DNA from 3 places in the Arthrobacter sp. 210 2 genome. Region 3 is predicted to be linked to each of the others. Evidence: riboswitches for the same ligand, from Rfam matches in the RefSeq annotation. Region 3 holds a riboswitch; each other region holds the start of a gene.

Region 1 (10,553 bases), on a different contig from region 3:
TCAGCGGGCCGCGGCCGGGATCCAGCGCGGTGCACTCCCCTGCCGGCGCGGTTCCTTGGCGATCGTAAAAGCGTGCACCCTGGCGGGGACGCGCTGGTCATCGCAGTCAGCCTGGGGCCTCATTGGAGCAACAGCGGGAGCCGCGGCGGAGCTCCTGGTTACTGCCCCGGCAGGGCAGAGATCGGTGACCAGACCGGTACCTGCGCATTCACGGACGGCGGCGATCCCGGCGGCGAGTGCGGACTTGTCCTCAAAAGGCCCGGACACCGCCATCACCGTGCCATCGGGGGCCAGAAGCCGGAACCTGAAAAACGAATCTGAGTCGACAAAAGCTTCGAACTTTCCGGCCATAAGAAATCCTTCCGGTCTGCGGGATCCTGCCCGGCGACATCCTTGTCGCCAGCTGGTCTGTGCGCGGTGCTGCGCATGTTCCCGCGGGTTTGGTCGAACGAATTGGTGATTGCATCACGTGGTGTTGATAAGTCTGTCGTCCAATGACGCAGCCTCACAAGACCAGCCGGGTTAACCCTATGTAAATTGCCATACTTTTGGGAAGACAAACGGCGGGCCACCCACTCGGGTGACCCGCCGTCGTCGTCCCCACCCACTCCCTAGCCTCGCAAGCTCGGCCAGGGAACCCTGCGGGCGTGGGCCCACACGTCAGTCGTTGATAAGGTCGTTCACCACGATGGTCTGGTCACGGTCCGGGCCCACGCCGATGGCGGAGAACCGCGTGCCGGACAGCTTTTCCAGGGCCAGCACGTAGTTGCGGGCGTTCTCGGGCAGGTCAGCAAGGGTGCGGGCACCCGTGATGTCCTCGGTCCAGCCTTCGAAGTATTCGAAGATGGGCTTGGCGTGGTGGAACTCGGTCTGCGTCATGGGCATCTCGTCATGGCGCACGCCGTCCACGTCGTAGGCCACGCACACGGGGATCTGCTCGATGCCGGTGAGGACGTCCAGCTTGGTGACGAAGTAGTCCGTGAAGCCGTTGACCCTGGATGCATGGCGGGCCAGGACGGCGTCGTACCAGCCGCAGCGGCGCGGGCGCCCGGTGTTGACGCCGAATTCCCCGCCGGTCTTCTGCAGGTACATGCCCATCTCGTCGAAAAGCTCGGTGGGGAACGGACCGGCGCCCACGCGTGTGGTGTACGCCTTGATGATGCCGATGGAGCGGGAAATGCGGGTTGGGCCGATGCCGGAACCCACCGAGGCGCCGCCGGCAGTGGGGTTGGAGGAGGTGACGAACGGGTAGGTTCCGTGGTCCACGTCCAGGAATGTTGCCTGGCCGCCTTCCATCAGGACCACCTTGCCCTCATCGAGTGCGGTGTTCAGGACCAGGGTGCTGTCGATGACCAGCGGACGGAGCCGCTCGGCGAAGGAGAGGAAGTACTCCACGATTTCCTCCACCAGGACGCTGCGGCGGTTGTAGACCTTCACCAGCAGTTCGTTCTTCTGGCGCAGGGAGCCCTCCACCTTCTGGCGGAGGATGGACTCGTCAAAGACGTCCTGCACGCGGATGCCCAGCCGGGCCACTTTATCCATGTAGGCCGGGCCGATGCCGCGGCCGGTGGTTCCGATGGCGCGGCTTCCCAGGAACCGCTCGGTCACCTTGTCCAGGACCTGGTGGTACGGGGCCACGAGGTGGGCGTTCGCGGAAACCCGGAGCTTGGAGGTGTCTGCGCCGCGGGCCTGCAGTCCTTCGATTTCCTGGAAGAGCGCTTCGAGGTTCACCACGCAGCCGTTGCCGATAATGGGAACCGCGTTGGGGCTGAGAATGCCTGCCGGCAGCAGCTTGAGTTCGTACTTTTCACCGCCTACGACGACGGTGTGCCCGGCGTTGTTGCCGCCGTTGGGCTTGACGACGTAGTCAACGCGGCCGCCCAGAAGGTCAGTGGCCTTGCCTTTTCCTTCGTCGCCCCACTGGGCTCCTACGATCACAATTGCTGGCATGGGATCCTCCCCCATTCGTTCGGGCTGCCCGGGTCCGGCCATGGAGGTGGCTTGCCCGGTGCGGCGCCGTTCATGAGAATGCCCCGAATGGACCGGCCGTCGCTGGTCCGCGGGACGGGGCAGCGATGCAAGAGTTCCGGGGCTCTTACCACCCAAGTTTAGCCGATGAGCGACTTTGTCCACTCGTTGGGCCGCCGCGGTCCTTCTTGCAGGGTAAAGGACTCCTGCAGGCAAGGACCGCGGCGGGTGGGCGTTATGGTTACTCGCCGTCGGCTTCCTCGCCCGGCCGGGACGTCTGGGTGGCAAGGCTGTCCCAGAAGGAGGTGTCGGCGTCGGCGATGGAGCCGTCCGCAATTGCTGCCGCGGTTGCAGTCAGCGTGGTCACGGTCTGCTGGATCAGGTAACCGTTGCTGCGCAGGCCCAGGGCGACGCCGTCCGCGTAGTGGTCGGACATGCCACGCATTTCGAAGAGCAAGGTTGCGATATCGTACTCAACGGCAATCCCATTGCGGCTGATGGTTTCGGCGCTGCCACCCACATACTTGCCCAGGTGGCCCCAGCCGGTGGAGTCGACGTTGTTAAAAACCACGGCGCCCAGCTGCTTGGACTTTTCCACCACGGCAGGATCGGCGTTGGGTGTGGTGGGGTACAGGATGGACCCCGAGACCAGCTTTCCGTCGCGTTCGCTGCGTGTGCCCTGGTGGTGCAGGTCGATCATGTAGTCCACCGTGTATTTGCGCATCACATTGTTGTGCAGCGCCTGGGTTTCCGGCTGGACCTTGTCTACGTGGTCGCGGTTGAGGTCCACTTCCTCGGCGTTGTAGCGGGTCATGTTCCGGTCGCCCTTGGCCAGGTAGTCATCCAGCGGGAAGTTCACGTCCCCCATGGCGCCGTCCGCGTTGAGCATTGGAACGATCAGGATGTTCACACCGTCCAGGATGTCCTCCGACTTGCCCGTCCCGAGGTGCTTGACGAATTCCAGGGCGCCCTCGGTGGTGAGCTGCTCATTGCCGTGCTGCTGCGTGAGGTACAGGATGGTGGGTTTCGCCGGGTCCGAAATGTACTTGACCAGGTGGATGTCGCGTCCCTTGACGGTCTGCCCGATGACCTCAAGCTCCATGGCGGACTGGCGGGCATCCTGGTCCTTCAGGAAGGAAACCATCTGGTCATAGGTGGCCAGCTTCGAGGTGGTGATTTGGCCGTTGCCGTCGTAGTTGGGACCTTCGCCCACCGAATGGGCGAGCGGTGCGGGTCCTGCCACAACGGCAAGAGCAAGGGCTCCGGCGGCCAGGGTCCTGAAAGTTGCCAGGGTTTTTCTCACGGTGCGTTACCTCTTTCGAGTGCATTAGGTGCGTCCAGCCCGCTATGTCCCCCATTGCCGGCTGTGACATCAGCCAACCGTGCTGGACAAAACCTGTCAATGGACATGACGGTTATCCGCACCCAGTTATTACGAATCGAAAGCTGTCAACGCGGCGCGACATATGGCGAAGCGAATTTGCTCCCGCCCGCAGTGCTGGATTTAAGTGAGAGTGAACCATCCGGAGCGGCCAAGAGACCTGGCTCAATGACGCCGCAGCAACCCGTCAGGGCAGGACGTCCTGCCCGCAGAAGGTGCTACTGCCAGGACCGATGGAAAGGAAAAATCCAGCATGTCCCTGAATACCGACCACATCCGCGTTACCCACGCAGGTTCCTTGCCGCGCACGCCCGAGCTTATCGCCGCCAACGCGGCGCGCGAGGAAAACCCGGCCGACGTGGAGGGATACAACGAACTCCTCACCGCTTCCGTTGTGGACCTGGTCCAGCGTCAGCAAAGCCTGGGCATCGATATTCCGAACGACGGCGAGTACGGCCACGCGATGTCCGCCGCTGTGGACTACGGCGCATGGTGGTCCTACTCATTTGCCCGGATGGGTGGCCTGGAACTGGACAATGACGCCACATGGGCCGTTGAACCGAAGGAATCCACCCCCGGCAACGTCCAGCTGACGGGATTCATCCACCGCCGCGACCGCGTCCTTTTTGCCGAGGCCTACAACGATCCCACCAGCGGCATCTTCACCGGCGGCGCGAAGCCGTTCCCGAAGGTCACGGGACCGCTGGTGTACACGGGCCAGGAGGCGGTGGCCTCGGACATCGCCAACCTCAAGGCGGGCCTTGCCGCAACCGGATTGAAGGAAGGATTCGTGGCAGCGCTCTCCCCCGGCAGCGCATCACGGATCACCAACGAGTACTACGCCACGGAGGAGGAGTATATCTACGCCTGCGCGGACGTACTCCGCGAGGAGTACAAGGCCATCGTGGACGCCGGCCTCACGTTGCAGATCGATGATCCCTCCATTGCTGAGAACTGGGACCAGATCAGTCCGGAACCCACCGTTGAGGACTACCTCAAATTCACGCAGATCCGGGTGGAAGCGCTGAACTACGCCCTCCGCGGCCTTCCCGAGGAGCAGGTGCGCTTCCACCTCTGCTGGGGCTCCTGGCACGGCCCCCACACCACCGACCTCCCGTTCGCGGACCTGGTGGACACAATGCTGCAGATCAACGCCGGCGGGTACTCCTTTGAGGCCGCCAATGTCCGCCACGAACACGAGTGGCGGGTGTGGGAGGACACCAAGCTTCCCGAGGGCAAGGTCATCATCCCCGGCATCGTCTCGCACGCCACCAACGTGGTGGAGCACCCGGACCTCGTGGCAGACCGCATCGTCCGTTTCGCCGAGGTAGTTGGCCGCCAGAACGTCATTGCGTCCACGGACTGCGGCCTGGGCGGGCGCGTCCACCCCCAGATCGCCGTCGCCAAGCTTGAAGCACTGGGAGAAGGCGCCCGCCGGGCAACCAAGCGGCTCTGGTAACAGCCGCCCCTTCTCCGCCAGCCAGGACCGCCGGTTCCCTGCTCCACAGTATTGGATGCAGGGGACCGGCGTTTCGTTTCTCCGGGCTTGCTAAACTGGAACAGGCCGACCCGGAATCGGTCCACCCCATCTCAACCGCCGCTCATGTGTGGCGCCTTCGTGCGCCCATATCCGCCGGCGGCAGCACCGCCAATCCCCGCAGGAGATCCAGCACTACATGACAGCCCTGGCCCCCGAATCTTTCCATGAGCAGCTCCTGAGCCGCCGCTACGAACCCAATGTTGCCGCCGTCAATGAACTGTGCGATTCCCTGCAGGAGACCCGGCCCGGCACGGTAGTGCCCTACGTCGACCCCATGCATGACGTGGACGAATGCCGCATTATCAGCCTCTTCTCGAACATCGGAGGGGCCGACGAGTCCGGCTTCATCACCCCGGGAGACCAGGACGCCGCTACCCGGATGCTCGGCATCCAGTGGAAGCTGGGCCTTCGCCCCGAGTTTGTCATGCCCTGGAACGTGCATCCCTGGCATGTCCCGGGCGAGGTCAACGGGAAGTTCACCCCGGACCAGATCCAGGCCGGCCTCAAGCCGCTGCTGAAGTTCCTGGCGCTGGTCCCGCGCGCCTCGGTGATCGTGGCCCACGGCACCGAAGCCAACCGCCTGGCCAACCTGCTGCTGAAGACCGAGGTGCCGCTGCTCTGGCGCCGCGGCCTGAAGACCTACAAGGTGCGGTCCCTGAGCGGACGCGCTTTCGCCGGTTCCCCGGCCCGCCAGGAGGAGTACCTCGAGGACATGCGCGTGGCCTACGCCGACGCCATGGCCCGCACCGGCCTCCAGAAGTCATAGGCATCAGACTGAGCCTGACCTCCGGTGATTGAGCCTGTCGAAATCAGGTTTCGGCAGGCTCAACCATCGGGCAGTACGACGGCGGGCGGTCACTTTTCGTGTGGAAGGTGACCGCCCGCCGTCGTACTTTAAACGCAACGCAAGGTCACTTTCGGCCCAGTCCGGTGCCCGGAGAGGGCTAAAAGTGACCCCGCGTTGCTTCTGCTACTTGCCTTCGATGGCTGCCTTGGCAGTGGGGTCCGAGTCGTTCAGGAACTTCTCGATCCGCTCCGGTTCCTCCGCCTCGCCGATCGCGGCCGCGGCACGGCCCAGCGAGTACAGCGCACGGAGGAAGCCACGGTTGGGCCCGTGCTCCCACGGGATGGGCCCCACGCCGCGCCAGCCGTTGCGGCGCAGCGAGTCCAGGCCGCGGTGGTAGCCCACACGTGAGTAGGCGTAGGAATCGATGGTGCGTCCCTCAGCCCAGGCCTCTTCCGCCAGCACGGCCCACAGCAGCGAGGAGGTGGGGTGCTTTTCCACGAGGTCCAGGGCTTCCTGGCCTGCTTCCAGCTGCTGGTAGACCTCGGTCTCGGCAGGCAGGAGCGTGGGCTCGGGGCCCATCAGGTTCTTGCGGAACTCGTCTGACATTCCTAGAAGGTCTTTCCGGCCGAGCCGAGCTGCTTGGTGGCTTCCACGACGCGGGCTGCGAGGCCGGCTTCGGCGGAGGCGCCCCAGACGCGGGGGTCGTAGGTCTTCTTGTTGCCCACTTCGCCGTCCACCTTCAGGACACCGTCGTAGTTGCGGAACATGTGGTCCGCCACGGGGCGGGTGTAGGCGTACTGGGTGTCGGTGTCGATGTTCATCTTGATGGTGCCGTAGGACACGGCGTCGGCGATTTCCTGGTCCGAGGAGCCGGAGCCGCCGTGGAACACCAGGTCGAACGGGCTGTCCTTGCCGATCTTGGCGCCCACCTGGGCCTGGATGTCCTTGAGGATCTCCGGGCGAAGCTTGACGCCGCCGGGCTTGTATACGCCGTGGACGTTGCCGAAGGTCAGCGCGGTGATGTAGCGGCCGTTCTCCCCGGAGCCGAGGGCCTCAACGGTGGCCAGGGCGTCTTCGACGGTGGTGTACAGCTTTTCGTTGATCTCGTTCTCGACGCCGTCCTCTTCGCCGCCCACGGTGCCGATCTCAACCTCGAGGATCATCTTGGCCGCCGCGGTGCGCTCCAGCAGTTCGCGGGCGATCCGCAGGTTCTCCTGCAGGGTTTCGGCGGAGCCGTCCCACATGTGGGAGTTGAACAGCGGGTTCCGGCCGGCCTTGACCTCAGCCTCGGATGCGGCCAGCAGCGGCAGGACGAAACCGTCCAGCTTGTCCTTGGGGCAGTGGTCGGTGTGCAGGGCGATGTTGACGTTGTAGTTCTTCGCCACTTCGCGGGCGAACGCGGCGAAGCCCAGGGAACCGGCCACCATGTCCTTGGTGGAGGCGCCGGACCAGTACGCGGCGCCGCCGGTGGAGACCTGGACGATGCCGTCGGACTCAGCCTCCGCGAAACCGCGCAGCGCGGCGTTCAGAGTCTGGGAGGACGTCACGTTCACGGCCGGGAACGCGAAGCCGCCTGCCTTCGCGCGGTCGATCATCTCGGAGTAGATCTCTGGGGTTGCAATGGGCATGCTGACTCCTATGCTGAGTTTTGTCTGTGGGGCTGGTAACCCGTAGACCGCTGTACGGCTAGGCACCATCCTAGTCATTACCGCACTGGGTGTGCTCCTGGTTACGCCCCGCCCGCACCCTCGCCCCGCAAGCTCGGCCAGGGAACCCTGCGGGCGTGCGCCCACCGCCCGGCCGGGCCTGGGCTTACTCGAGATGGCAGTTCACGGCAATGACGGGCCGCGCGTCTGCCGTTAACTGTCATCTCGCGTCCAGCCCCGGCTTTGCAGTGCCCGCCGGACCCTGGGTACGACGGCGGGATGGTCACCTTCGAGATGATGTTTGCCGATCCTGACCTCCAGCCAGCCGTGGATCTCGGTCCGGTCCTGCCGATTGATATCCCTCAAATGCTGTTCCGTGCCGGCATGATGTCCGCCGTCGTACTGCAACGCGATACCCCAGCGCGGATAGGCCGCATCCGGCCACAGGACCGGGACGCCCCGGCTGTCAAACAACACCTGGTTCAGGACGGGTTCGGGCAGGCCTGCATCAACGAGCGCGAGGCGCATCCTGGTCTCAGGGACCGAGTCGCTGCCCACGCGGACCAGCTCAACTGCCTCCCGTGCTGAACGGATACCCCGCATGCCACGGTGCCGCCCGATAACATCGCGCAAGTCATCGATACTGCATATAGCGGCCCTGGGCATCGGAAATGCAGGCCCGTGGCAGCAGACCAAATAGTCGCCAACGGCTACCAACTCCTCCACGGTCAGCAGACCAGCTAGGTCCAGCCACGTCCGCGCAGGCGACGTGAGCCGGACGCCGTCGTACTCCAGCACCTCGTCCGGGAAGAATGTCAGCACGTGTCCAACCACGTTGGCGCGGCGCGGGAAGCTGAAGCCCCGCCGCCGGGCAAGGTGGATCCGCCAATCGCCGCTGTGCGTGGCGGGCAGCGGCGCACTCCAGACGCGGGCGGCCGACAACGACGTGAGGATGGAGGTGTCGTCAAGGTCCGTGTAGGCACGCAAAGCTGCTGATCCCGTGGCGCCCGATTGCACCGGCACCCGGATACCCCGTGAAACCGTCATCAGGTCCTTTGCCGCCGTGCGGGTACGTGTGACTCCGGCCTTGTCCGAGGCCCGAAGGGAAAATGAACCATTGTTCAAATGGTCGGGAAGGATGGCCCTGCGCATCCCTCATTCTGGCTCGTTCACGGAGCCAGGATAGGAGTTATCCACAGCCTGGGTGCCCTCCGCCCCGCGAGATGGCACTTAACGGCAGTTCCGGCCGCTTGGACTGCCGTTAAGTGCCATCTCGCGGGAAGGGGCGGTACTAGGTGAGCTGGTTGAAGACGTGCCGCCGCACCCAGGCGTGCATGGCGATCGCGGCGGCGGACGCTGCATTGATGGACCGGGTGGAGCCGAACTGTTCGATGGACAGGGTGGCGACCGCCGCCTCGTGGACCTCCGGCGTGAGCCCGGGACCTTCCTGGCCGAACACCAGCACACAGTCCTTCGGCAGCTCGTACGTCTCCAGCGGGACGGAGTCCGGAAAGATGTCGATCCCGATGATGGCCAGCCCTTCCCCCCGCGCCCACTCGACAAAGTCGGCAACGGTGGGGTGGTGCCGGACGTGCTGGTAGCGGTCGGTGACCATGGCCCCGCGGCGGTTCCACCGCCGTCGGCCGATGATGTGGACCTCCTTGGCGAGGAACGCGTTGGCGGTGCGCACCACCGTGCCGATATTGAGGTCGTGCTGCCAGTTTTCGATGGCCACGTGGAAGTTGTGGCGCCGGGAGTCCAGCTCCGCCACGATCGCCTCGTGCTTCCAGTACCGGTACTTGTCCAGGACGTTGCGCCGGTCGCCGTCGGCCAGGAGGTCGGGATCCCAGTGGTCGCCTTCCGGCAGTTCCCCTTCCCAGGGCCCGACGCCGACCTCCGCCTTGGGCGCGGAGTCCTCCCCCGGCGCTGCCTCGCCGGACGGCGGATCGGACGGCGGCGGAGTCTGGGGCTGGTCAGTCACGCTTCAACTTTAGCCGCGGGTCAGCCGTCCAGTTTCCAGCGGTTGGCGCGGTAGGAGTTGGAGATCTGCTCCAGCAGGTCCGGGTGTTCGTTCCAGTACGTCTCGTGGCCGCTGACGCCCACCATCTGCGGAGTTCCCCACGGGGTGACGCTGAACAGGTTCACGGCCCGGATGGTTTCGCCGCGGGCGTTGGTGCAGGTAAAACCGATGACGACGGCGGCCGTCCGGCGGAATTCGCGGGTCTCGGGAGTGGTGGTTTTGAAGTTGCCCGTGCATTTGTGGCCCACCAGGTGCTGCGGCAGGTCGGCTGCGGGCATGGCGGCGAACTTCGCCTGGATCTCCGCTATGGCCGCCTGCACCTTCCCGGGTTCCTTGCCGTATTTGCCTTCCTCGGCTTCGGCGAAGAACGCGTAGGCCAGGGCGATGCCGTCGCCGTCGCGCTCCTCCGTGCCCTGGGCTTTCTGCTGCATGGGCGTACCGGTGGTGGGATCCGTGGTAATTCCGAAGGTGTCATCGGCGGTCCAGGATGTGAGGTACTGGAAGGAGGACTCTCCTGTGACAAAGCGGCTGAACAGCGGATCGCCCTCGGCGGGGATGTTGGCCGGCCCCTGCAGGTCCGCCCAGCCCGGGGGAAGGGGAATGGCGCCGGCCGGCACATCGTCCGCAGCCTGGCCGGATGGTGCAGCCGATTCTTCACCCGCTGGGCTTTCCTCCGGCGCCGGGGACGACGCCCCCGCGGACGGGGAATCTGCGGCCCGCGGCGCGGTGAACACCGGGACCACCCACACAAAAACGGCGACGAGCGCGGCTATGACGGCTGCCGCAACTGCCCCCAGGACGATGAACAGCGTCTTGTTGTTGCGGGGCGGCTCGTGCTGCGGCTGCTGCGGGGCACCAGGTTGCGGGTACTGCTGCCCGGGGTACTGCGGGCCGGAATACTGCTGGTTGGGGTGCTGGCCGGGAAGCGGCGGCGGCGCGTAGGCCCCGGCGGCATCCCTGGGCGGTGGCGGGGCACTGTAGTTGCTGTTGCTCATGGCAGTCCCTTTCAGGTGCTGGTGGCAGCCTGCGGTTCCCGCACGGTGCCAGGTGGTCTCTGTTCAAAGGGACGTGCTGGCGCGTGCCGGCGCAACAAACACTGCGGACATCCCCGGATCCGCAGCCGCTGGCACCTTGGTGCCAGCTAAGAGCCTAGTGGACCGGGCAGCCAGGCTGGCCGCCGGGCCCTTCCCTCCAGGGGTCCAGGTTGTTCG
Region 2 (10,553 bases), on a different contig from region 3:
TGCGCCGTGACCTCCCCCGGATGGGGATTCGCCGGGAGCTGCAGCTGGTGCTCCAGGGACTCGTCCGTTTCACTGAGCCAGTCGGTGGCGAAAACAACGTTCAGGGTGGTGACGATGGGGCCGCGCAGGCACGCCATCAGCTCCACCCACTCACGGCCCGCCTTGCGGTGCCGGGGGTTGTTGTAGGAGGGCTCGATGAGGTTCTGCGAGCCCGTGAAGGCGATCTCGCCGTCGATCACCATGATCTTGCGGTGGTTCCGGAGATCGGGCCGGCGCCACTGGCCATGGATGGGCATGAGCGGCAGCATCCGCTTCCACTGGATTTTGCCAGCCTTGAGGCGTTTGAGGAGGTTCCTGTACCCCTGGACCCGGAGGGTGCCGATGTGGTCGAAGAGCACCCGCACCTCCACCCCGCGCTCGGCCGCTTCCTCCAAAGCGGTGAGCAGGTCATTGGTGATGTGGTCCGTGCTCATGATGTAGAACTCGGCGTTGACGAACTTCTTCGCCTTCCGAACTGCCTCCGTCATGGCCAGGATGGAGTCCGGGTAACCGGGAATGAGGTCCACCGCGTTGCCGTCCACCATGGGCAGGGACCCCAGCCTGCGGTTCAGCTCGGCCGCAGACTTCACCCATTCAGGGCCGGGGTAGACGCTTTCGACGTCGGCGAGGGAGGAAATGCCTGCGCGCACCCGGTCATTGACCTGCTGCTGCTGCTCGCGGCGGCGGCTGGACAGCTTGAAATTGCCGAAGAGCAGGAACAGGACGATGCCCACAAAGGGCACGAAAAAGATGCCAAGCAGCCACGCCATGGCGGTGGTGGGGCGCCGGTTTCCCGGAATGATTCCCAGGGCAAGCACCCTGATCGCCAGATCGGCGACGGCAAGCAGCACCACTACCCACATCGGCGCCGAGCCGGCAAGCGAAAATGGCCACAACACGAGAAAACCCCCGGAACATGGGCTCCCGGCGGGCGGTTTCCGGCCGGGGCACTCCGCCCAGCTTATCCGCGCGGCGCCGCACTAAGCTGGAGCCATGACCTCTCCAGCTTCCGTGGTTCTCGTTTTCCTCGACCCCGCTTTCCACGACGGCCGGCTCGCCGACGCGTCCAAGCCGCAGCTGATGGTCACGGACCAGGGCGCCACACGGGGTGACGGTATCTTCGAAACCATGCTGGCCGTGGGTGGGACGGTCCGCAAGCTGCAGGCACACCTTGACCGGCTTGGCGGTTCCGCCGAGGCGATGGACCTCAGGATCCCGGACCAGGACGCATGGCGGCGTGCCATCGCGACCGGCCTCGCCGAGCACCGGTCCCAGCACCCGGCGGCCTCTGCCTCCGAGGATGAGCTGGTGGTCAAGCTGGTGGTAACCCGGGGCGTCGAAGGTGCCCCCAACCCCACCGCCTGGGTGCAGGTGTCACCCGTGGGAGCGGCGGGGCGCCGGCAGCGCGAAACGGGCATCGATGTCATCCTCCTTGACCGCGGCTACGACAGTGACGCCGCCGAACGTGCCCCCTGGCTTCTCCTCGGTGCCAAAACCCTCTCCTACGCCGTGAACATGGCGGCCCTGCGCCACGCCCATAAGCAGGGCGCCGACGACGTCATTTTCTTCTCCTCCGATGGTCGGGTCCTGGAAGGCCCCACGTCCACCGTGCTGCTGGCCCATGTGGAAAAGTCCGACGGCGGGGCTTCCGTTAAGCGCCTCATCACGCCCCAGTTGGACAGCGGCATCCTGGCCGGGACATCCCAGGGTGCCCTGTTCAACGCCGCCAAGGCCGCGGGCTGGGAACTGGGTTACGGCCCGCTGGAACCCCAGGACCTCCTCGACGCTGACGCCGTCTGGCTCATCTCGAGTATCCGCATGCTTGCACCAGTGAACCGGATAGACGGCAAGGAGATCGGCACGCCTTCGCTCCAGAAGGAGCTGACCGCGGAGCTGAACGAATTGTTCGCCGGTATTCAATAACGATTTCCAGGGCCGTAGGGTGTGGTCATGACTACTCACGAGCAGCCCACCGGGAACCTGACCTTTGATGAGTGCTGGGACTTGCTGGACAGTGACACCCTTGGCCGCTTGGCCGTTGTGGTGGACGGCCACCCCGAGATCTTCCCGGTCAACTACGTAGTCCACCGCCGGAGCATCGTCTTCCGCACCTCCGGAGTCACCAAGCTCTGGAACGCAAAGGAGGAGCGGCCCGCTGCCCTCGAAATCGACGGTTACGACCCCCACACCGAAGAGGCCTGGAGCGTAGTGGCCCGCGGCGGCACCGCGGTCATTGAGGACCAGGCTGACAGGGACGCCGTGGACAGCCTGGGGCTGGAGCCATGGCAGCCGGGCGAGAAGGTCCACTACATCCGCCTGTCAGCACGCGCACTTACCGGCCGCCGTTTCAAGGTCACCCGGCCGGATGTCTGGAACACGCGCGTTCAGGACCGGAGACGGGCCTCGTTCGAGTAGGTGCGCAGGTGGTTCACCGCCACAGGCCGGGCAGCTAAGCCGGGGAATGCGCAGGCTGCAGCGAGAGCTGGGATTCCAGCCCGGACAGCAGGATAGTGAGCCCCTGGTCGAGTTCGGCCGAGCCGTCGTACTCCGCGAGTGCCGGCGCCAGCGCGCGGAGCAGGGGGAATTCCTTGGCAGGCAACCGGTGGAGCCCCAGCCGCAGCAGTACCTCGTTCTCCTCCGGGTCCACCACGAATTCCTGCAGCTCGTTCAGGATGTGCCCATACAGGAAGCCGTAGTACGCGCGGTAGACGTGCAACGCGTCCGGCGGCGAAAATCCTGCCCCGACCAGCAGCGCGAGGATCTGTTCGAGCGGCCGCAGGGTGCCGAGCGGCCGGAGGCCCAGCGGCGTGGACAGCGGCCGGGTCACCAGCAGCGGCACCACGTTCGGGTGCTGCAGCGCCAGCAGCCGAAGATTGTGGGCAATCTGCCGGAGCTGGGCTTTCCAGTCCGGGTCTTCTTCGTGGACAGGGAGTTCGTTGAGCACCAGTTCGGAGACCCCGTCCAGCAGTGCGGCCCGGTTCTCGGCGTAGCGGTAAAGGCTCATGGGATCCCGGCCAAGTTCCTGGCCGAGGCGGCGCATGGTCAGCGCGTCCAGGCCTTCGGCGTCCACGAGTTCCAGGGCCGTGGCCAACACCAGTTCCCGGCTCAGCCTGGCCTTGCGGTCGGCGGCCGGAGCGCTTTTCGGGGAAGCCATTGTTTCCATCCTGGGAGGGGCGGTGCAGGTCCAGCGGTAATTCCAGACGCTTGCTGTATTTGTAGTCTACGAGTAAAGTCTACATTGTAGATGCGGCGTTGACGCCGCATCCGGACCTCATTTCTTTCGGGGCCCACCTCACACTCCATTGCCCCGTGCACGGCAGTTGAGGCTTGCTGCTGTAGCCGAACGGCGGCGCCACGCACTTAGCGAAGGGACGCCGTCATGGCTAATTCGCAGTTCGACCTTTTCCTCCATGAAGCCACCTACATCGACCAATCCTCCGACTCAACGCTGGACCAGGACCGCCTTTACGGCCTCTACACCAGCTGGTGCTTCATCAACCAGCAGGCCCCAGGTCCGGAGTCAAAGTTCTGGGCGGCCATGAAAAACAGGATCACGCCAGGGCACAACGGCCTGCGCATGAAGGGCCCCGCCGCTGCGGACTACATCATGACCAGCTACCCCGGACTCGTCTAAGAGCCCACACAAAAGGGCGTGAACCGCCGGCAGTTCACGCCCTTTTTGCTACTTGCCTGCCGGTGCGGGGTAGGCGGCGTCCACTTCCACCTCCACCAGCCAGCCGCTGACGGGCAGGTTCTCGATTTCGAGGGCAAAACGTGACGGCCGGGCAGCGGTGGTTACGAACGGTTCGGCAGGCGCGGCCGAACCCAGCGGAACCTTGATGGCTGACCCATCGGCGAGGCTGGTGTTCGCAAAGTACTGCCGGTACGCGCGGTTCCACCCGTCAAAGTCGGCCTTGTCGGCCCCCGCCGGATTCTGCAGGAAGACGCGCATGGTGATGACGTCGTCGTAATCCAACCCCGCCTGCGCCAGGTTCTCGCCAATCCGGCGGAGAACGTTGATGCCCTGCGCCTCGGTGATGGTGACGCCCGGCGGCAGGACACCGCCGGGGAACACTCCGGTATCCACGTAGCGCTGCTCACTGCCGGCCGGAGCGGCCGTATTTAGGGCGGACGGCCCCAGTCCACTGGTTTTGTAGATGGCCGTGTTCGCCCCGATGGCCACCCCGCTGGCGATCATCGGATTGTCCTGGCCGGCCGGGAGGTTGGACACCGTAGTGCCGGGCTTGGGATCCGTAAGGTCCTTGAAAACTGCGGGAGCGGCGAACGCTGCGGTTGCCGTAAGGGCGACACCGGCGGCGCCGGCTGCGATCAGGGAAAGACTGCGACGGAGCATGGGCTGCTTTCTGCTTGTGGCTTGTGGTGCGGCTGTGAAGGGGGCCCGGGTCATCCGGCCACCATTGCTGCGGCGCGGGTGTGAAGCGACGTAACGGCGGCACGGGCGGACGTCATGGCACCGTGCTGCCAGGCGATGGCGTGGCTCAGGTGGTCGCCGGCGAAGTAGATGTTCCCGGAGGGCTCGAGCAGTTTGGCGTACTTGGCATCGGTCTGTGACGGCCATCCCACCCAGGCACCCTCGGAGAAGGCGGCGCTCCCCCAGTCCACCGAGAACGACGCCGCCACATCCTTCCGGTACACGTCGCCATGGATCCGTGCGCCTTGGTCGAGGGCCCGGCTGAGCCGCTTTTCCGGGCTGAGCTCCTTATAGACACGGGCGCTGTTGCCCGTGTTGTAGTAGCCCACCATGGTGCCGCGCTGGCCGTGGAACCCGGTGGACGGGTACCACATGTTGCCGAGGTCGATGTTGGTGTTGGTGATGCCGCCGTAAATCCGGTGGTCCTCCTCCCACCAGCGGCGGGAGTACTCGATGCCGATCTTTCCGGCGTCACTGGGGGTGGCGAAGTTGAGGGCGTCCAGGACGTCTGCGGGGAGGTTGCCGGGGATCTTGGCCGCGATGTGCGGGGGCAGGGTGCAGACGGCGAAGTCCGCCTCGATCCTCTTGGTTTGGCCGCCGGGGTTGGTGTAGTCCACCGCGACGCCCGCAGCGGTGTTGTTCATGGACAGGACCTGGGCCCCGTACACGAATTTGTCCTTGCCGATGGCAGCCTCAAAGGCGTAGGGGATGCGGTCCATGCCGCCCACGGGCTGGAACATCATCATGGCCTGGTCCCAGCCGAACTCGAAGGAGAAGTAGTTGCCCACACCGCTCGCGAAAACGTCGGACAAGGCATCCGGCGCAAGCGGTGTCCCGGCTTCCAGCCCTGCGCCCGGCACTACTGAGTAGCCCTTGCGGCCCGTCCCGGTGTACTTGAAGCTGGCGGCCGCATCACCCGGCACCTTGCCGCCGATGGCACCGAAATTCCGGAGGAAGGTGATGAGGTTTTCCTTGTCCGCCGTGCTCATGTAGCTGTCCAGGGCGCCCTGGTCCGTGGCCTTGGCCAGCAGCTCCGAGACATAGCCGTAGACATCCGCCTTGGCTGCACGGTGCCGGACCGGGGTGTTTGACAGCTTGGTGTTGCCCTCCCGGAAGAGGTATCCGTCTGCGTTCTGGTTGGTGAAAGGCTCAATGGCCACCCCCAGTTCCTTGCAGTAGTCCATGGTGATGTGGTGCTGGGGAATGCGGCCCGGGCCGGCATTCATGTACTGGTCCTTTGAGAACGTGGCCCGCTGGGTGACTCCGCGCAAGTCCGTTTCCTCGGTTCCCCCGCGCACAGTCCAGTTGCGTCCGCCGGGCCGCATCCGCGCCTCAAGGATGGTCACTTTGTAGCCCGCCTTGCCGAGCTCATAGGCGGTGGTCAGGCCTGCGATGCCGCCGCCCAGGATCACCACGCTTTTGCCGCTGCCGCGCAGGTCGTCCGCCCGGGGTGCGGCGTAGGCAGGCGCAGCCGTATCAGGAGCCAGGCCCATCGCTGCCATCGTCTCGTACATCACCCCGGCTCCCCCCACCATGCCTACATAGCGGAGGAAGTTCCTGCGAGTCGCATCTGTCATTTTTTCCCTTTCACCGGAGTGTTACGCGGTGATCGTATGGGTGAAATGTTTCGTCAAATGCTGTGACAGTGTCGGTGTTGTACCGTTCATATTTCCGCGAAGTAAACGCTTCCCGGATGCGGGGCAACTCCTCGGATTTTCTACGTGGGAATGATCCGGAAGAGGAACCTGGTCCGGACCATGACCCACAGGAGTCCCAGTACCGCGGCGTAAGCGGCAGTGTTAAGCAGCACGTTCTCCTGCTGCAGGGCCGGGATATTGGCCACGACGGCGATCAGCACCACGTGCATGATGAACACGTAGAGGGTGGCGCGGCCCAGCGGAATCAGGAACCAGCCGAGCGCGCGCTGCACGGGTTTCCAGTACGCCGTGAGGAAGGCGTAGGCCGCCACCACCAGGACCAGGACGTTGAGCAGCCGTCCCGGTGCAAGGTACGTCCGGGCGAACAGCAGGTCATAGAGCGACCGGTACAGGGTGTCCGGGATGATGCCGAGGCGGGTGTCAAAGCCGTTGGCCAGGTAGGGGTTGCCCCAGGAGAGGAACGCAAACAGCAGTGCGACGGCGGTGCACGCGGCCACCACCCAGAGCCTCGCCGAGAGCCAGGCGACGATGCTGCGCCGGTGGTACCCCGCCACCAGTCCGATCACGAACAGCACCTGCCACACGAGCAGCGGGAACGAGTCCTCGAACTGCGACGGCAGGAGCCGGAAGCGGGTCAGCGAGCCTACGGCGTAAACTGCCAGGGCAGCGGCCAGCACCCAGACCACCTTGCCGCGGTTGAGCGCCGCGAGGATTAGCGGGCTGACCAGAAGCAACACCACGTAAAGTCCCATCACGTTGAACTGCCACGGGCCAAACTGCAGCAGCAGGATGGCAGGGAGCACCTGTGGCGGCACCGGGAATTGGAACAGGGACTCCATGCCCGCGTAGAGGTCGTAGGTGCGTCCCGCTCCGTCGTGCCCCGCGCCGCCGGTTCCCTGGTCCACGAAGGTGGTCAGGGCGTCGGTCCGGAAGATCGGCAGCAGCGAGGCCAGGAAGACGCCGATGAGGACTATCAGCGCGGTCAGGTAGAGCTTGCCCGCCCTCCGCGAGGTGTGGTCCACCACCGTTCCGAAGTCGTCCTTGGCCCTGGGCCCGTACACCATGCCCACCACCAGGCCGGAGAACAGGACGAACAACTCGGCGCCTGAGACGAACCCCACCGCTTCCTGCGTGAGCAACTGGAACAGCGAGGTCATGCCCAGGTGGTTGACCACAACAAAAACAATGGCCAGGCCGCGCAGCATATCCACCCGGGAATCCCTGCTGGACGGGTCTGAGTATCCCCACGCCGTTGCGGCATTGACCCGGCGGGGAATCTGCCACAGGGCAACCAGGAGGATGAGGAGCGCCGCACCCACTGTCCACGCAGCCGCCCCGGTGAGGGTGTTTGCCCGCACGAACGCACTGCCGGAGCTGACCTCGGTGACGGGGCCGGTGACGATGGGGGACGCTTCCAGCCTGCCCAAGGCGGCCTTGGCGATGCCGGGGTTTCCGGTGAGCGGCCAGTCGATGCTTGCCACTCCGGTGTCCCGGGTACTGGTGCGCTCATCCCACACCACCGCCCCTGTCATGCGGAACCCGGCATCAGTGGCAGTCCCCACCACCTGGTCCCACCAGCTGGTTTTGATGTCCGCTTCCGGGGCTCCACCGGAAGCCGGGCTGTAAAACGCGGCGGTCTGCAGGAGGAACGGCTTGTCGCGCCCCTCCGAATAGGTGGCGTAGAAGTTTTCCCCGCCGGAGGCCGTCAGCATCTCCTGCAGCTCCCCCGCGCGGGGGACGGTATTGACCGCGGCACCGCCGGCAGTGTCGTCGTGATAGGCCGTCAGGCCCACCCAATCCACCGCATCGTCCCCGGGATAGTAGGGGGCGTAGGCTGCATCTGCGCCGTCCCACTGGCCGTCACCGTTGGTGTCAAGCAGCGCGAACCCTTCACTTCCCTGCGCAGGCGCGTTCCGGTTCCGGCCGAACGGATAGTCCGTGCCCAGGTACGGTTCCCAGACCATCACCGTGCCGCCGCCGTTGGCCTCCCGGAACGCCGCCGTGACGGCCTGGAACGCTGCGCGGTAGGCAACGGGCTGCTGTCCCCATTCAACCCAGCTTGCGTTCATGTCCGGGGCAAACCGGATCAGCAGCTGGCCCTTGAAGGTGGAAGCAAGCTCCCGCACCTCGCCTGCGAAGGCTTTCGCGGCCGCGCCGTCAATCTGATCCAGCGGCACCGTGGGTTTCACCGTGAGCATCGCGTGGGCGCCCTGAAGTGAGGACTGCTCCAGGAAGCCCTCGATGTCGTCCTCCTCGGACGGGCGGTAGGGGAAGGCAATGTCATGGCCAAAAACGGCCGGCGATGCACCCAAGCGGCCCGCGAAATCGGCGGCGGTATCCTCGCCCCATTCAAGGACTGTGCCCAGCAGCGGCTTCCCCTCTTCCGGAAAGCTCCTTGCGGCTTGTGCGGGCGCGGCAGGCAGCACTACGGCGATGAGTGCCATCAATACCACCGCGAGGAATACCAGGGTTTTCCGGTGGAGGGGCACGCTGGATGAACCGGCGCTGACTCGAGGCACGGTTGTGCACATGCTGATGGGACCCCCACTGCTGACGACCTGGTGACGGGGCGTTGCCCCACGTGAACTCTATCGGGACGCAGGGCCGGCGCACGGTAAGGAAAGCGCGCCCACCTGCGGTGATACCGCCGTCGGACGTCCCCTCGCTTAAGTGCGCAGCGCCGCACGCTGCGCACCGTATGGTTCAGTTACGGAACATGACGACGGCGGCGGTGCGGCTCCGCCTGCCAGATGTTACGTTTTTGGGGAGTAATGAGTACCGGCGCCAAGCCCTGACTGGCCGGTCGGCAACCCTCCCTTTCGCGGCGGGGTGCCTCAGGTGAATACTCGGCATATCGACCGATTCGAGCTGCAAGCGTGAGAGAAGGAGATCCGTCGTGTCTGACGCACCTGCCCCTGAAGAGAGACTGTCGTACCGGCTTGTCACCGGCCCGGATGACAGGTCTTTCTGTGAACGGATTTCCACCGCCCTGGCCGAGGGCTATGTCCTGCACGGCAGCCCGGCAGCAACGTTCAACGGCACCACCGTCATCGTTGCCCAGGCCCTGGTCCTGCCGGCGGCCATCGCCTCGGCGGATGCCGCCGTCGCGACCGCCGTGGACAACCTGGAGTCAGGCACCGAAGACCTCGAGTTCGACGGCGAGGGCCACGCATGAGCTACGCAGGAGACCTGACGCCTGAGGAAGCCTGGGCCAAGCTGGAGCAGGGCGCCATCCTGGTGGACGTGCGCACCGAGGGCGAATGGGCCCACATCGGCATTCCGGACACCAAGGCCACGGACAATGATCCCCTGTTCATCCAGTGGACGTTCCCGGGCGGCATTCCCAACCCCGATTTCATCAAAGACCTGAGCCAGCAGGCGCCGGAGGACAACGGGACCGAGCTGCTGTTCATCTGCCGCTCCGGCCAGCGCTCCATCTCCGCGGCCATCGCCGCCACCCAGGCCGGTTTCACCTCGTACAACGTCCTGGAGGGCTTCGAGGGTGAGCCGGACCGCTACGGCGAACGCACCGTCAACGGCTGGAAGAACCGCGGCCTGCCGACCAACCTGGGAAAGAATTAAGTGACCTTCAATAACGACGCCGCCGGCTGGAGCCCTGACACCCAGGCCGTCCGCGGCGGGCTGGACCGCACCAACTTCCAGGAAACCAGCGAGGCCGTGTTCCTGAACTCGGGCTTCGTGTACGAATCCGCTGCCGCCGCCGAGCGGGCATTCACGGGTGAGGACGAGCGCTTCGTCTACTCCCGGTACGGCAACCCTTCGGTGGCCACGTTCCAGGAGCGGCTCCGCCTGCTCGAGGGCACCGAGGCGTGCTTTGCGACGGCGTCGGGCATGTCCGCCGTCTTTACTGCCCTCGGCGCGTTGCTGGCTGCCGGCGACCGCGTTGTTGCCGCCCGTTCGCTGTTCGGGTCCTGCTTCGTGATTTTGAACGAAATCCTGCCCCGCTGGGGCGTGGAGACGGTCTTCGTGGACGGGCCGGACCTGGAGCAGTGGCGTGAGGCCCTGTCCCAGCCCACCACCGCCGTCTTCTTCGAATCGCCGTCCAACCCGATGCAGGAGATCGTGGACATCGCCGCGGTCAGCGAACTCGCGCACGCCGCGGGTGCCACCGTCGTCGTCGACAATGTCTTTGCCACTCCCCTGCTGCAGCGCTGCGGCCAGCTCGGAGCCGACGTTATCGTCTACTCCGGCACCAAACATATTGACGGCCAGGGCAGGGTGCTGGGCGGCGCCATCCTGGGCACCAAGGAATTCATCGACGGACCCGTCAAGCAGCTGATGCGCCACACCGGCCCGTCGCTGTCTGCGTTCAACGCGTGGGTCCTCACCAAGGGCCTGGAGACCATGTCCCTGCGCGTCAACCACTCTTCCGCAACCGCCCTGCGCCTCGCCGAGTGGCTGGA
Region 3 (10,553 bases):
TCGTGCAGTTCACTGGCAGCCGCGATATCGATGGTGGAGGAATCGACCAGGAGCGTCCGTGTTTCCGCATGTGCCAGCACGCCGTCCGCACCGAGGTAGACGGCCTTGGCATGTTCGCCCTTCGGAAGCATGGTGAACACAACATCGGCGCCCGCCACAGCCTCTGCGATGCTTCCTGCCGGCTTCACACCGCCAGCCTCGGCAGCGGCGACGGCGGCGGGGTTGAGGTCGAATCCCCGTACGTCGTGACCCGCCTTGGCAAGGTTCCCCGACATGGATCCGCCCATATTTCCCAAACCGATCCAACCGACTACTGCCATGGCATAAGCTCCTTTGCTGTGCCTCCGGCCGGGACCGGCCGGAAGGTCTGTGTCCCACCATCACACCCTGTTACAGTGCAATCAAGGGGAAAAATCACAGACGGTATGTGCACTGATGCACACGAATGAAGGGACACCCGGTGGCGCGGCTTCCAAGTCCGGACGACCTGTTGATCCTGCTCACTGTGGCCAGGCTGGGACGCTTCAACGCGGTCGCCGAAACGATGGGGACCACGCACACCACGATTTCGCGGCGGATCCTCGCCCTGGACAAGCAATTGGGCGGCAGGACGCTGGAGCGCAGTCCGCACGGGTGGGAGCTGACGGAGCTTGGCGCTTCGGCCGTCGCGGCTGCGGAAACGATCGAGGAAACACTTGGGTCACTGGCCGCCGTTGTGGGCCAGGACCGGGACGCAGTGTCCGGCATGGTGCGCATCAGCACCTCTGACGGTTTCGGCGCCGAATTCGTCACTCCTGCCCTGGTCCGCCTCCAACAGCGGCACCCGTTGCTGAATGTGGAGATGCTCAGCGCCACGCGCAAGGTCAGCCAGAACCGCTCCGGCGTGGACCTTGAAGTGGTGGTGGGCCGCACGGATGTGAGCAATGCGCAGGCCATCTTCCTGGCCAACTACTTCCTGCGGCTCTATGCCAGTCCCGCGTACGCGGCGCAGCGGGGCTTGCCGGAAACGCCCGACGGCGTGGGGCAGCACGGCTTCGTCTCCTACGTTGAGTCCGCCCTGCAGGTTGCCGAACTGGGCCACCGGTCCTCGCAGTTGCCGATGCCGAAATCCAGCTTCCAGGCGACGAGCATCTTTGCCCAGGTGGAGGCGGTGCGCCGCGGCGCCGGCATCGGGCTGCTCCCGAACTTTATGGTGGCGCAGAACGCGGAGTTCATTCCGGTGCTCCCCGACGCCTTCCAGCGCCAGATTCCCGTCTGGGCGGTGGCCCGGCCGGAATCGCTCCGGTCCGGCCGGGTGCAGGCCGTGATTGCTGCCCTCAAGGAAGAAGTGGCGGCCCGCCAGGATCTTCTGGCAGCCTAGGCCCTGGCACCCTGGTCACTCGGGTCCTGGTCCCTGCGACCCGGAGCAGTTGTCAGGCCTGGAAGAGCCGCCTCACCACCTGCCCCGCAGCGAGTGCGTCAAGGCCTTCGTTGATCTCGTCAAGCGGCCGGGTGTCGGTGTGCAGCAGTTCAACGGGAAGCCTGCCCTCCCGCCAGTAGCCAAGGTAGAGGGGGATGTCCCGGGCCGGGACGGCGTCCCCCATGTACGAGCCCAGCAGCCGTTTGCCCGCACCGGCGAACTGGAGCGCCGGCACCGTCAGTTCCGCCGTGGGATGCGGCAGCCCTACGGAGACTACGGAGCCACCGCGCGTTACGTGCTCCAGGCACGAGGCGATGACCCGGGCGGACCCCACAGCTTCGACGGCGGTGTCCACACCGTCACCGGAGGCGTCGGCAATCAGGCGGGAAGCGTCATCCGGGGTCCCTACGGCCCTTGCCCCGCACTTCAGCGCGAGCCCGTGCTTGGCGGCGTTGGGATCGATGGCGATCACGGAGGAGGCACCGGCGAGCGCCGCGGCCATAACGGCCGAGAGCCCCACGGCACCGAGCCCGAAGACAGCTACGGACTGGCCGGGCTGGACGGCCGCCGTGTTGAGGACGGCCCCCATTCCGGTGAGCACGGCGCAACCGAACATTGCGGCAACGGTGTCCGGGACGTCGTCGTCGATGACCACCACTGATTCACGGGCCACCACGGCGTAATCGGCGAATGCCGAAACCCCCAGATGGTGGTTGATGCGCTTCCCGGCAGGTGTCCGCAGCAGGGCTTCGCCATGGAGGAGGTCCCCCGACCCGTTGACGTCGGCGGCGCGGTGGCAGAGCGCCGGGCGGCCTGCCCGGCACGCACGGCAGCCACCACAGCTCGGGACGAAGACGAGGACTACGTGGTCCCCCGGGGAAACATCGGTGACGCCGGGACCCACGGCGGCGACCCGTCCTACAGCCTCGTGCCCCAGCGCCATCGGGAGCGGCCTGACGCGGGAACCGTCCACCACGGAGAGGTCAGAGTGGCACAGGCTCGAATAGGTGATGTCGATCCCCAACTCGCCGGCGCGGGGTTCGGGCCGGTCGAGCTCCTCCACCTGAAGCGGGTGCGCTTGGGTGTAGCTGGTTCCGGACGGGACCGTGGAGTAAAGAACGGCTGCTTTCATGGAGAATCCTGACTTCCTCGAGGTGCTGACGCGCAACTGCCCGGGCCTGCGTGGTCGCGGGTCCGGGCAGTTGGCATGCTGTCTGGCTTTGTGGTGGCGTTGCCTATTTCTTGCCGGCTGCGAGAAGGTCGGCCGTGCCCTGGGCATCGGCTGCGTCCACATCGCGGAGCGAAATGCCCCGGGTTTCCTTGAGGAAGAACACGGAGATTGCCGTCACGATGCAGGCTCCCAGCAGGTACAGCGCCACCGGAGTGGAGGACTTGAAGCTGCTCAGCAGCGATGTGGCGATGATCGGGGCCAGTGAACCGGCCACGATGGAGGTCACCTGGTAACCCAGGGAAACGCCCGAGTACCGCATGCGGGTGGGGAACATCTCGGCCATGATGGACGGCTGGCCCGCGTACATCAGCGCGTGGAACAGCAGGCCGATGGTGATGGCGGCCAGAATGACGATGTCATTGGCAGTGTCCATCATGGGGAAGGCGAAGAAGCCCCAGGTGCCGCCGAGGATGGCGCCTGCCATGTAGACCGGGCGCCGGCCGAACGCATCGGACATTTTGCCGACGAGCGGCACGGCGCAGAAGTGGATGAAGTGCGCCACGAGCAGAAGCAGGAGGATGCGGGAGGTGTCGGTCTGGACCACAACCTTGAGGTACGTGATGGAGAAGGTCACCACCAGGTAGTACAGGATGTTCTCGGCGAAACGCAGACCCATGGCGGTAAAGACACCACGCGGGTAGCGGCGGAAGACTTCGGCAACGCCGTAGCCCTTCTTCTCCACGGTGACTTCCTTGCGGGCCTCGAGAAAGATCGGTGCGTCCTGGACCTTGGTGCGGATGTAATAGCCGACGATCACGATGACGGCAGAGAGCCAGAAGGCGACGCGCCAGCCCCAGCCCAGGAATGCTTCCTGGGACAGCGTGGCCGAAAGGGTGAACAGCACGCCGGTGGCCAGCAGGTTGCCCATCGGTACTGCTGACTGCGGCCAGCTGGACCAGAAACCGCGGGACTTGCTGGGGCTGTGCTCTGCGACCAGCAGCACGGCGCCGCCCCACTCACCGCCGACGGCGAAGCCCTGCACGAAGCGCAGGAACACCAGGAGGGCCGGGGCCCAGTAACCGATCTGGGCGAACGTGGGCAGGCATCCCATGAGGAAGGTGGCCACGCCCACCAGGATGATGCTCAGCTGCAGCAGCTGCTTGCGGCCGAATTTGTCACCGAAGTGGCCAAAGACGATGCCGCCGATGGGGCGCGCCACGAAGCCTACGGCGTAGGTGACGAAGGCGGCGATGATGCCATCCAGTTCGGTCCCTGAATTGGGGAAGAACATTTTGCCAAACACCAGGGTGGCGGCGGAGGCATAGAGGAAGAACTCGTACCACTCCACAACGGTGCCGGCCATGGAGGCCGTGACGACTTTCTTCAGGCCGGAGGCCTTGACGTCGGTTTCCTCTGTCCGCCGTGCGGCGGAGCTTTCCGTGCTCATCTGTTACTCCTTCGGCGTCGTCGTCGACACCACTGGGACGTATTGGGGCGGATACGTGTGATTTTGGCCACGAACCGCCGGGTCCCATTGAGTATGGTCCGCCTGTCAGCCCAGCTCAACGGCGAATCTCGCAGAGCACATCTGCATAAACGCACATCCGGGCAAAGGAGGGAGCAGTGCTACTCGGAAAGATGCCTCTGGAGCTGCGGTCCCAGCTGGCCGATTTCGGTTAGGAACCCGTCGTGGCCAATGGGCGCCTCGATCAGGTGGACGTCCACATCCCCCGGAAGCGCCCGGGCCAGCTCACGTGACTGGGACGGAAAGTACAGGCGGTCGGAGTCCACGGCGGCAACAAAGAAGCGGGCTTGGCTGGCGGCCAGTGTTTCGGCCAGCGTGCCGCGCCCCCGGCACACGTCATGGCTCATCAGCGCCTCGGTGATGGCGATATAGCTGTTGGCGTCAAACCGCTGCACCAGTTTGTTGCCCTGGTGGTCAAGGTAGCTCTCAACTTGGTAGCGTCCGCGTTCCGCCAGGCACTCACCCTGCAACGGCGATTCGGGAGCCTGCGGGGCACGGCCGAACCTGCCTTCCAGCTCGGCGGCTGAGCGGTAGGTGATGTGTGCGATGCGCCGTGCCAGTGCCAGTCCGGCCTCGGGGAAAGGGCCGCCGTAATAATCGCCGCCGTTGAAGTTGGGGTCCTGCCGGATGGCGAGGGTCTGCGCCTGGGCGAAGGCGATCTGTTCGGCCGTGCTGGCGGCCCCTACGGCGAAGACCGCGCAGCGCTGCACGCGCTCCGGGTAGGTGACAGCCCATTCGAGTGCGCGGGCGCCGCCCATCGAACCGCCCAGGACGGCAAACCAGCATTGGATGCCGAGCTGGTCAGCCAGCCGGGCCTCCGCCACGGTGCTGTCCCGCAGGGTGACCAGGGGAAAGCGGGAACCCCAGGGGTTGCCGTCGGGGGCAGGCGAGGACGGGCCGGTGGATCCGTAGCAGCCGCCCACGATGTTGATGGAGACAACGAAGAAACGGTCTGTATCCACGGGTGCGCCGGGTCCGGCCAGCTGTTCCCACCAGCCCGGTTCGTCGGTGTCGCCCCGGGTCACGTGGGTGCTGCCGGTGAGGGCATGTTCGATCAGGATGGCGTTGCTGCCGTCCGCGTTGAGGGTGCCCCAGGTTTCGTAGGCGAGCGTCACCTCCGGAAGATAGCCGCCGGCCTCAAGTTCCAGGCCTCCAATGGAGGCGTAGCGGACAATCCCGTGTTCGGGAACGGTGGTACGGGTGACGGTAACCGTCATGGCAAGACCTCTTCTACGCGCTTGCCTGCCGTCGAATGACCGGCAGGCCAGGTCTTCACCCGGGGCACCCCACCGCGGAAGGAGGGTTGCCGGCCAGCAAGCCGGGGCTGTCACTGGCACTCATGACCTGGTTCGAGTGTACGAAACACCACCCGTCCCAAGCCAAGAGTGTGACTGGTTGTGACTTCCCCGGCCCGGGCACGCCGGCCCTGGCTGCCTGTTTGCTGTGGAGGCTGCCTGTTTGCTGTGGAGGCTGCAGCTGCCTGCCGCTTGCCTGCCTACGTGCCGGCCGGCGTCGCGCCTTGATCTGGTCAGGCGCCCGACGCCGCCTTTGCTGCCCGGAAGCCGGCCTCGAGGTCGGCCAGGATGTCGTCGATGTGCTCAATGCCCACCGACAGGCGGACCAGCCCGGGGGTCACGCCGGCCACGGCCTGCTGCTCCGGGGAGAGCTGGCTGTGGGTGGTGGACGCCGGGTGGATGACCAGGGACCTGACGTCCCCGATGTTGGCTACGTGCGAGTGCAGCTCCAGGGCGTCCACGAACCGCTTGCCGGCCTCGGCACCCCCGGCCAGGTTGAAGGACACAATGGCACCGGTGCCCTTGGGTCCGTACTTGCGGCCGCGCTCGTACCAGGGGCTCGAGGGCAGGCCCGCGTAGGCGACGGATTCGACGTCGTCACGCGCTTCCAGCCAGCGGGCAACCTCCGCGGCGTTGGCCACGTGGCGTTCCACGCGAAGACTCAGCGTCTCCAGGCCCTGGGAGATCAGGAAGGCGTTGAACGGCGAAACAGCAGAGCCCAGGTCCCGCAGGAGCTGGACGCGTGCCTTAAGGATGTAGGACAGGTTGGCGCCCAGGGCGCCGCCCTCCCCGAGGTCACGGCCGTAGACCAGCCCGTTGTAGGTGGGGTCCGGGGTGTTGAAGCCGGGGAACCGCTCCGGGTCCTTGCTGAAGTCGAACTTGCCCGAGTCCACGATGACGCCGGCGATGGCCGCACCGTGGCCACCCAGGTACTTCGTGGCCGAATGGACCACGATATCCGCGCCCCACTCGAGCGGACGGATCAGGTACGGCGTGGACAGCGTGTTGTCCACGATCAACGGCACACCTGCTTCATGGGCGGCCTGGGAGACGCCTTCGATGTCCAGGACATCCTGCCGCGGATTGGACACCACCTCGGCAAAGAAGAGCTTGGTGTTCGGCTGCACGGCGGCGTGCCACTGGTCCAGGTTGTCCGGATCCGCCACGAACGTGACGCTGATGCCGAACTTCTTCAGGGTGTGGGCGAAAAGGTTGTAGGTTCCGCCGTAAAGGCTGGGGCTCGCGACAATATGATCGCCGGCCTCGGCAATGTTCAGGACAGCGAAGGTCTCGGCTGCCTGTCCGGAGCTGAGCAGCAGGGCTGCCAGGCCGCCTTCGAGGCTGGCAATCCGTTGCTCCACCGCGTCCTGGGTCGGGTTGCCGATGCGCGTGTAGATGGGCGCCAGTTCCGCCAGCGCAAACCGGTTCGCCGCGCTCTCCGCGCTGGGGAACACAAAGGACGTGGTCTGGTAAATGGGCAGCGCACGGGCTCCGGTGGCGCTGTCCGGCTCCTGTCCGGCGTGGATCTGGCGGGTTTCGAAGGACCATCCGTTGGACATTCAAGGCTCCTTTGACATGGGCCCGGGGCAGGCTGGGAGCACCACGGGCCGCGCTTGCCATCCGGCCGTTGCCGGACAGCCAGGTCCTCACCCGGGGCACCCCACCGCGGATGGAGGGTTGCCGGCCAGCGAGCCGGGGCTTGGCGCTGGCGCTCATGACCTGAGCTCAGTGTAGGAACATTGCCGGCCGGCCGGACAGCATTGTGACGAACATAGTCCTGCAGGTTTCGCCGCCTGATGGTGGCCCGTGAAGGGGTTGACCTCGGAAAATCCCAGTAAGGCAACCCTTAGCTGAGAGCCCGATCACAAAGTGCCAAGATGTTGGCATGCGCATGGATCACGTCTCTTACGCCTGTGAACACGATGGCCTCGCGGCCACTACCGAACGTATTTCCTCTGCCCTCGGCGTTGAGGCAGTGAAAGGCGGGGTACACCCCCGGTTCGGAACCCGGAATATGATCATCCCGCTCGCGGGACACAAATACCTCGAGGTGGTGGAGGTCCTGGACCACCCCGCATCGGACAAGGCACCCTTCGGGCAGGCAGTACGTGCCCGTTCGGCGGCCGGCGGCGGATGGATGGGCTGGTGCGTCGAAGTGGACGACCTCGCCCCCTTCGAAGAACGCCTCGGACGCTCCGCAGTGAACGGCAACCGGAAATTCCCGGACGGCCGTGAACTGGTGTGGAAGCAGATCGGCATCCTGGGGCTCATTGCCGACCCCCAGGTTCCGTACATGCTCAAGTGGGAGGGCGACCCCTCCCTGCACCCGTCCAACGCCTACGACAGCAACGTCAAGATGAGCTGCCTCACCATTGCCGGTTCGGCTGCCCGGGTCACCGAGTGGCTGGGCGAACCGGTGGAGAAGCCGTTGGAAGACGTGGCCGTGGAGTGGGTGGCGCCGCACGGGACGCCGGGCATTCTGTCAGTTACGTTCGAAACCGCCAGCGGAGCCGTCACAATCTGACCTCCTGCTGCGTGGTCCGGTGCTGCCGGGTCACGCAGGGGCACCCCCTGGGTTCCCTGTCCGACCATTCTTCGGCCGCCATCAGCATGTGACAACGAAGTCACCTGCCGATGGCGGCCGAATCCATTTCCTGGCGTGCCCGGTCTTGGCTTGCCGGTTCCTTGGTTTGCCGGGTTCTTGGATTGCCGGGTTCCAGACGGTCGCAGACAGCAAGGGTGGAATGCGTGCTGGACCCGGCATGCTGAAATCCCTCGGTGCTTTGTCAGACCCCCCTGTCATAGTTTTCCTATGGCAAGCAGGGCGGCATTGGAAGCGTTGGAGGTCCTTGAGGCGTCCCTTGCTGAGCTGGGTGCTGTGCTGCGTGGGACCGGTGAGGGTTTTGATCCGTTGCGGGAGCAGGTTGATCGGAGCCTGGACGGGCTCGCCGGGGTCGCCCGGCTTGAAGCACGGACCGCGGCGTTGAAGGTGCATCTTGCGGCAGGGTATGCAGAAGCTGCCAAGGCTGTGGCGTCACGGGCCATGGTGCCGTCCGGGGCGATGGCGCAGGAAGCATCGATGGTCGCCGAAGTCGCGGGTGTGTTGACTATTGGTGCGCGGGCTGCCGGTGTGCTGCTGAACGAGTCGCAGGTGCTGGCCAATGTTTTGCCGTTGACCTTGGCGGGGTTGCAGGACGGGAACCTGTCGTGGGCGCACGCGAAGGCCATGGTGGAGGAAACCGCCACCCTGGATCGGGCCGGGGCCGCCGCGTTGGAGGCGCACTTCCTGGGCCCGGACGCATCCAGTCCGGCTACCGCGCCGGCGCCGGGTGAGTTGGTGCCGCACCGGTTCCGGCACAAGGCCAGGATCTGGCGGGAACGCCACCACCCCGAATCCCTCGAAAAACGTCACGTCAGGAGTGTCGCGGAGCGGCGGGTGGAACACCGCCCGGACATGGACGGGATGGCCTGGTTCCACGCCTACCTCCCGGCGGACACCGCCTCGGCGATGTGGAACCGCACCACCGCCCTCGCCCGGGGCCTGCAGGGCCCGGACGAGTCCCGCACCCTGCCCCAGCTCTGCGCCGACATCTTCGCCGACGCCGTCCTCAGCAACGGCCAGGACAGGCAGGGCGGGCAGACCGTGCAGGATTGCGGCGGTACTGTTGCGGAGGTCCGTGCCCCCCACGCGGAGGTTCTGGTTACGGTGCCGGTGTTCTCGCTCATGGGGTTGACGGATGAACCGGCGATGCTCGACGGCCACGGACCCATCCCGGCCTCGATGGCGCGGAAGCTGGTCGCAGACGGGGCTGGCTCGTTTTACCGGGTGCTGGTGGACCCGCGCGACGGGGCGCCGCTGGAAATCGGCCGCACCAGCTACCGGGTCACCAAAGCGATCCGGCGTTGGCTGCGGTTGAGGGACGGGAAGTGCCCGTTCCCGGGCTGTTCCAACAACTCCCTGGACAATGAGGCAGACCATTTGCTGGCGTGGCATCACGGCGGAACGACCGGGATCAGCAATCTGGGCCAGCCCTGCCGCAAACACCACCGCCTCAGGCACACCAGCGGCTGGACACCCACTTCGGCCACCAAAAACGGACCACCCGGGTGGATCTCACCATCCGGCCGTCGCTATAAGAGCGAACACCAGGACTGGGAACCACCATACTGGCCGGAACAACTCAGGCGCGAGCTGCATCGGAAGCGGAAACGGAGACAACTTTCGCAGCGGAAGCGAAACGTGCACCGGCCGCTGTCACTGACCAAGCGTGCTCCCTACGGCTACCCGGACCTTTGCTACAAAGGGCTGTCCCCGGGGTGAGGAAGGCCTGTTGCGTGTCCTGCACGGGACCGGAAACTGAGCAACGGCCCGCTTGTGCCCCGCCCGTCGTCGTGCCCGCCTAGCCCAGGCCCATGGACCTTCCGAAGAGGCTGAAGCCGACAAAAGCGACGATGTCCAGCAACGCATGCGCAATGACCAAGGGCATGACGCGCTTGGTCCGGGTGTAGAGCCACGCGAAGACAATACCCATGACCACATTGCCGATGAACGGCCCGAAGCCCTGGTACAGGTGGTAGCTTCCACGCAGGAGGGCGCTGGCGGCAATGGACAGCGGCACGCTCCAGCCAAACTTTCCGAAGCGGTTCAGCAGGTAGCCCACCACGATGACTTCCTCCACCACGGCATGCCGGATGGCGGACAGGATCAGGACCGGCACTGTCCACCAGTAGGCGTCCAGCGCACTGGGAATGATCGCGGTGGTTATCCCCAGCGCCCGGCCCGCGGCGTAGAGGCCGAGCGACGGGATGCCGATCAGGGCCGCCAACCCCACCCCCTGCATCATGTCCATTCCCGGCCGCGCAAAATTGAAGCCCAGCTTCCGGAAGGCTGAGCCCTGATTGCCAACATCTCCGGACGCCGCCTGCCGCTGGTCAGTAAGGAAATAGATCACCAGCAGCACCGGAACCAGCGCGAAAATGATGTCCAGCAACTGGTAGGTCAGGTCGAAATACTCGCGCGCACTCTGGGAGCGGTTCAGCGTTGAGGTGCCCTCGGCCAGCGGCGCTCGGGTCATCTTGTCCAGGAGCTGCACCACGGAGTACACGGCGGACTGGCCGAGGGAGAGGCCCAGCACAATCCAGACTTCGAACTTCAGGCGGCGG

What was found. A riboswitch is a leader RNA that binds a small molecule or an ion and turns the genes downstream of it on or off. The one in region 3 is predicted to bind S-adenosylmethionine.
Region 1: another riboswitch for S-adenosylmethionine. It lies ahead of AC5RWA_RS06445 (cobalamin-independent methionine synthase II family protein); the one in region 3 lies ahead of AC5RWA_RS13030 (bifunctional o-acetylhomoserine/o-acetylserine sulfhydrylase).
Region 2: another riboswitch for S-adenosylmethionine. It lies ahead of AC5RWA_RS10730 (DUF1737 domain-containing protein); the one in region 3 lies ahead of AC5RWA_RS13030 (bifunctional o-acetylhomoserine/o-acetylserine sulfhydrylase).

The regions. Positions count from the first base shown of each region.
Region 1 covers NZ_JBNHIE010000002.1:422,175-432,727, reverse strand. Annotated here, with positions in the region: gene AC5RWA_RS06460 (YegP family protein) at 1-351, opposite strand; gene AC5RWA_RS06455 (adenylosuccinate synthase) at 661-1,950, opposite strand; gene AC5RWA_RS06450 (M14 family zinc carboxypeptidase) at 2,210-3,271, opposite strand; SAM riboswitch class I at 3,485-3,589, shown strand; gene AC5RWA_RS06445 (cobalamin-independent methionine synthase II family protein) at 3,603-4,808, shown strand; gene AC5RWA_RS06440 (uracil-DNA glycosylase family protein) at 5,026-5,655, shown strand; gene AC5RWA_RS06435 (DUF3151 domain-containing protein) at 5,860-6,282, opposite strand; gene fbaA (class II fructose-bisphosphate aldolase) at 6,285-7,304, opposite strand; gene AC5RWA_RS06425 (putative endonuclease domain-containing protein) at 7,536-8,369, opposite strand; gene AC5RWA_RS06420 (TrmH family RNA methyltransferase) at 8,614-9,303, opposite strand; gene AC5RWA_RS06415 (hypothetical protein) at 9,324-10,337, opposite strand.
Region 2 covers NZ_JBNHIE010000004.1:246,027-256,579, forward strand. Annotated here, with positions in the region: gene cls (cardiolipin synthase) at 1-902, opposite strand, end outside; gene AC5RWA_RS10695 (aminodeoxychorismate lyase) at 1,033-1,962, shown strand; gene AC5RWA_RS10700 (pyridoxamine 5'-phosphate oxidase family protein) at 1,990-2,454, shown strand; gene AC5RWA_RS10705 (TetR/AcrR family transcriptional regulator C-terminal domain-containing protein) at 2,489-3,193, opposite strand; gene AC5RWA_RS10710 (hypothetical protein) at 3,419-3,673, shown strand; gene AC5RWA_RS10715 (Rid family hydrolase) at 3,722-4,393, opposite strand; gene AC5RWA_RS10720 (flavin monoamine oxidase family protein) at 4,444-6,048, opposite strand; gene opgC (OpgC domain-containing protein) at 6,189-8,573, opposite strand; SAM riboswitch class IV at 8,897-9,012, shown strand; gene AC5RWA_RS10730 (DUF1737 domain-containing protein) at 9,026-9,304, shown strand; gene AC5RWA_RS10735 (rhodanese-like domain-containing protein) at 9,301-9,711, shown strand; gene AC5RWA_RS10740 (O-succinylhomoserine sulfhydrylase) at 9,712-10,553, shown strand, end outside.
Region 3 covers NZ_JBNHIE010000006.1:114,122-124,674, reverse strand. Annotated here, with positions in the region: gene mmsB (3-hydroxyisobutyrate dehydrogenase) at 1-320, opposite strand, end outside; gene AC5RWA_RS13050 (LysR family transcriptional regulator) at 461-1,360, shown strand; gene AC5RWA_RS13045 (alcohol dehydrogenase catalytic domain-containing protein) at 1,413-2,531, opposite strand; gene AC5RWA_RS13040 (MFS transporter) at 2,635-4,017, opposite strand; gene metX (homoserine O-acetyltransferase MetX) at 4,197-5,312, opposite strand; SAM riboswitch class IV at 5,325-5,440, opposite strand; gene AC5RWA_RS13030 (bifunctional o-acetylhomoserine/o-acetylserine sulfhydrylase) at 5,624-6,949, opposite strand; SAM riboswitch class IV at 6,995-7,110, opposite strand; gene AC5RWA_RS13025 (VOC family protein) at 7,276-7,914, shown strand; gene AC5RWA_RS13020 (HNH endonuclease signature motif containing protein) at 8,203-9,711, shown strand; gene AC5RWA_RS13015 (CPBP family intramembrane glutamic endopeptidase) at 9,791-10,553, opposite strand, start outside.